DNA from 2 places in the Streptomyces sp. CLCI03 genome. Region 1 is predicted to be linked to the other one. Evidence: riboswitches for the same ligand, from Rfam matches in the RefSeq annotation. Region 1 holds a riboswitch; the other holds the start of a gene.
The links. A riboswitch is a leader RNA that binds a small molecule or an ion and turns the genes downstream of it on or off. The one in region 1 is predicted to bind ZMP and ZTP.

Region 1 (2,192 bases):
CCGTACCGCCTGGGCCGGCTGCCCCTGACCGCCCTGGCCCAGGCGTTCCGTACCTCCGACATCGTCGCCGCGGCCCGTGACGCGGCGACCGCCGGGTCGCCGGACCTGACCCCCGGCCCGGTCGGCGCCTGAGGGTCCCGGGCCTCCGTGCCCCCTGTCCCCTGTCCGCTGTCCCCTGTCCCCGGGAACGCACGACGCCCCGGACCGAGGGGCCGGGGCGTGCGTGGAGGCGTGGGCGCGGGCGTCCTACGAGGGTCCGCGCGCGGTGGGATCAGAGCTCGGCGAGGTCCAGTCCGGCCTGTGCGGCGGCCGCCTGCACGGTCTGCTCCAGCAGGACGGCGATGGTCATCGGGCCGACACCGCCAGGGACCGGGGTGATCAGCGAGGCGCGGGCGGCGGCCGACTCGAAGTGCACGTCGCCGACGTTGCCCTCGTTGTACCCGGCGTCCAGGACGACCGCGCCGGGCTTGATGTCCTCGCCCCGGATGAACTCGGCCTTGCCGACGGCGGCGACCAGGACGTCCGCCTGGCGCACGATCGAGGGCAGGTCCTGGGTGCGGGAGTGGCAGTAGGTGACGGTGGCGTTCTGCTCCAGCAGCAGCATCCCGGCCGGCTTGCCCAGGATCGCGCTGCGGCCGACGACGACGGCGTGCTTGCCGGTCAGGTCCACGTCGTAGGCGGCGAGGAGGCGCATGATGCCGCCGGGGGTGCAGGAGACGAAGCCCGGCAGCCCGAAGCCCATGGCGGCGAAGGAGTGCATGGTGACCCCGTCGACGTCCTTGCCCGGGGCGATGGCCTCGAAGGCGGCCCGCTCGTCGATGTGGTGCGGGACGGGGTGCTGGAGCAGGATGCCGCTGATCTGCGGGTCCTCGGAGAGCTCGGTGAGGGTGGCCACCAGCTCCTCGGTGGTGGTCCCGGCCGGCAGCTCGACGTGGCGGGAGGTGATCCCCGCCTTGGCACAGCGGTTCTGCTTCATGCGGACGTAGGTCACGGAGGCCGGGTCCTCGCCGACCAGCACGGTCGCCAGGCACGGCGCGATGCCGGTGCGCTCGGTGATCTTCGCCGCGTAGGCGGCGGTCTGCTCCGAGATGCGGCGGGCGAGGGCCGTGCCGTCCATCAGCCGGGCGGATCCGGCGGCAGGGGCGGGGGCAGTCTGGGCAGTCGTCACGGGGTCTCCTGAACGTCGCTGCGGATCGCGGTTCGCCCAGGCGCGCGGCAGTCGACGTACCGGAGGTCCACAGGTACGCCGGGCCGCTCCCCGGTGGTGATCCACCCGAACGCCAGTCACGGCCCGCCGACCACTGTAGTCGACATATCCGGTGGTTGTCGGGCGTCCGACCTGGGACGATCAAGGCATGACGCGTACTTTCGACCATCTTGTCGCCGAGGCCGAGTCCGTCTCCGTGGACGGCTGGGACTTCTCCTGGCTCGACGGCCGGGCCACCGAGCAGCGCCCCTCCTGGGGCTACCAGAAACTGATGAGCGAGCGCCTGGCCCAGGTCCGGTCCGCGCTGGACATCCAGACCGGCGGGGGTGAGGTCCTGGCCGGATGCGCTCCGCTGCCACCACTGACGGTCGCCACCGAGTCGTGGCCGCCCAACATCGACAAGGCGACGCGGCTGCTGCACCCGCTGGGCGCGGTGGTGGTCGCCGACGCCGACGAGCCGCCGCTGCCCTTCGGCGACGCGGCCTTCGAGCTGGTGACCAGCCGGCACCCGGTGTCGATCTGGTGGGAGGAGATCGCGCGGGTGCTGGCGCCGGGCGGCAGCTACCTCTCGCAGCAGGTCGGCCCGGCGAGCGTCTTCGAGCTCGTCGAGTACTTCCTCGGCCCGCAGCCGGAGGAGATCCGGCGCGGCCGGCACCCCGACGACGCGGTCGCCGACGCCACCGCGGCCGGCCTCGAAGTCCTCGATCTGCGATCCGAGCGACTGCGCACGGAGTTCCACGACATCGGAGCCGTGATCTACTTTCTACGGAAGGTGATCTGGATGGTGCCCGGCTTCACGGTCGGGCAGTACCGGGACCGGTTGCGTGAGCTCCACGAACAGATCGAACGTGAAGGTCCGTTCGTCGCTCACACCGCCCGCTTCCTCATCGAAGCCCGCAAAACGGGCTGATCTGAAGGGCGGACGGATCTACGCCGGATCGGGTTGCGCGGCCACAGCGTGGCGCAGGTCACTCAATTCAGCGCG
Region 2 (2,192 bases), 1.6 Mb from region 1:
GATGTCGACGCCCGCCCACAGCCCGCGACCGCGTACGGCGGTCACCGCACCGCCGCCGACCAGCAGGTTCAGCTCCCGGTGCAGGTGCTCGCCCAGCTCGGTGGCGCGGCCCTGGAACTCGCCGGTCCGCAGCATCGCGATCACCTCCAGGGCGACCGCGCACGCGAGCGGGTTCCCGCCGAAGGTGGACCCGTGCTCCCCGGGCCGGAACACCCCGAGCACGTCCCGGTCGGCGACGACGGCGGAGACCGGCACCACGCCGCCGCCGAGCGCCTTGCCGAGGATGTAGACGTCCGGGACGACCCCCTCGTGCTCGCACGCGAAGGTCCGGCCGGTGCGCCCCAGCCCCGACTGGATCTCGTCCGCCATGAAGAGGACGTTCCGCTCGCGGGTCAGCTCCCGTACGCCGCTCAGGTACCCGGCGGGCGGCACCAGCACCCCCGCCTCGCCCTGGATCGGCTCCAGCAGCACGGCCACGGTGTTCTCGGTGACGGCGTGGGCCAGCGCGGTGAGGTCCCCGTACGGGACGATCTCGAAGCCCGGTGTGTACGGGCCGAAGTGGTCACGGGCCTCGTGGTCCGTGGAGAAGGAGACGATGGTCGTGGTCCGCCCGTGGAAGTTGTCCGCGGCGACCACGATCTTGGCGTGCCCGTCCGGGACGCCCTTGACCTCGTAGCCCCACTTGCGGGCGGTCTTCACCGCCGTCTCCACGGCCTCCGCCCCCGTGTTCATGGGGAGCACCATCTCCTTGCCGCACAGTGCGGCAAGCTCGGTACAGAAGTCGGCGAAGCGGTCGTGGTGGAAGGCGCGCGAGGTGAGCGTGACCCGTTCCAGCTGGGCGCGGGCGGCGTCGATCAGACGGCGGTTGCCGTGCCCGAAGTTGAGGGCCGAGTACCCGGCGAGCATGTCGAGGTATCTGCGACCCTCGACGTCGGTCATCCAGGCGCCTTCGGCGGACGCGACGACCAGGGGCAGCGGATGGTAGTTGTGCGCACTGTGGGCGTCCGCGGCGCGGATGGCATCAGCAGTTGTCGACACGGGGTCTCCGATCGTCCGTCCGGCGGGGTGAGCGCCGGTGCAGCGGTGACGAGGGTGGCGTCACCTTCTTATCGTCGCTCGTATCCCGGACGCAGAAACCTCTCTCCCGGCGCGCCCGCTAAGGTGTCCGATACGCACGGCGACTGGCGTACGGGGAACCAACTCCGGGGGAGTCGTGCGCGCTCGACCGCATACAGGGCCGCTCGCCTGGGCCTCGCGGGGTACCGATCACATCGACCCCGGAGGAGCCCGCCATGTCCGCGAGCCGCCATCCCGCCCTTCTCTCCACCGACCCCGAGCTGGCGTCCTTCGTCGCGGCGGAGGAAGTGCTGCAGGCGCAGACCCTGCGTCTGATCCCCAGTGAGAACTACGTGTCCGCGGCCGTCCTCGAAGCCTCCGGCACCGTGCTGCAGAACAAGTACAGCGAGGGCTACCCCGGCCGCCGCTACTACGAGGGCCAGCAGAACATCGACCGCGTCGAGGCGCTGGCGATCGAGCGGGCCAAGGGCCTGTTCGGGGTCGACCACGCCAACGTGCAGCCGTACTCCGGCTCGCCCGCCAACCTCGCCGTCTACCTGGCCTTCGCGAAGCCGGGCGACACCGTGATGGGCATGGCCCTGCCGATGGGCGGGCACCTCACCCACGGCTGGGGCGTCTCGGCGACCGGCTCCTGGTTCCGGGGCGTGCAGTACGGCGTCCGGGCCGACACCGGGCTCATCGACTACGACGCGGTGCGTGACCTCGCCCTCGCCGAGCGACCCAAGCTGATCTTCTGCGGCGGTACCGCGCTGCCGCGGACCATCGACTTCGCCGCCTTCGCGGAGATCGCGCGGGAGGCCGGCTCGATCCTGGTCGCCGACGTGGCCCACATCGCGGGCCTGATCGCGGGCGGCGCGCACCCGTCCCCGGTGGACCACGTCGACGTCGTCTCCACCACGACGCACAAGACCCTGCGCGGTCCGCGGGGCGCGATGCTGATGTGCCGCGAGGAGCACGCGAAGGCCATCGACAAGGCGGTCTTCCCGGGCCTGCAGGGCGGCCCGCACAACCAGACGACGGCCGGTATCGCGGTGGCACTGCACGAGGCGGCCCAGCCGTCCTTCACGGCGTACGCGCACCAGGTCGTCGCCAATGCCAAGGCGCTGGCCGCGGCG

Region 2: another riboswitch for ZMP and ZTP. It lies ahead of ACWG52_RS14950 (serine hydroxymethyltransferase); the one in region 1 lies ahead of ACWG52_RS07665 (bifunctional 5,10-methylenetetrahydrofolate dehydrogenase/5,10-methenyltetrahydrofolate cyclohydrolase).

The regions. Positions count from the first base shown of each region.
Region 1 is NZ_CM132132.1:1,672,794-1,674,985, forward strand. It holds gene ACWG52_RS07660 (MAB_1171c family putative transporter) at 1-132, shown strand, start outside; gene ACWG52_RS07665 (bifunctional 5,10-methylenetetrahydrofolate dehydrogenase/5,10-methenyltetrahydrofolate cyclohydrolase) at 272-1,117, opposite strand; ZMP/ZTP riboswitch at 1,196-1,298, opposite strand; gene ACWG52_RS07670 (class I SAM-dependent methyltransferase) at 1,356-2,117, shown strand.
Region 2 is NZ_CM132132.1:3,287,567-3,289,758, reverse strand. It holds gene rocD (ornithine--oxo-acid transaminase) at 1-1,038, opposite strand, end outside; ZMP/ZTP riboswitch at 1,168-1,258, shown strand; gene ACWG52_RS14950 (serine hydroxymethyltransferase) at 1,293-2,192, shown strand, end outside.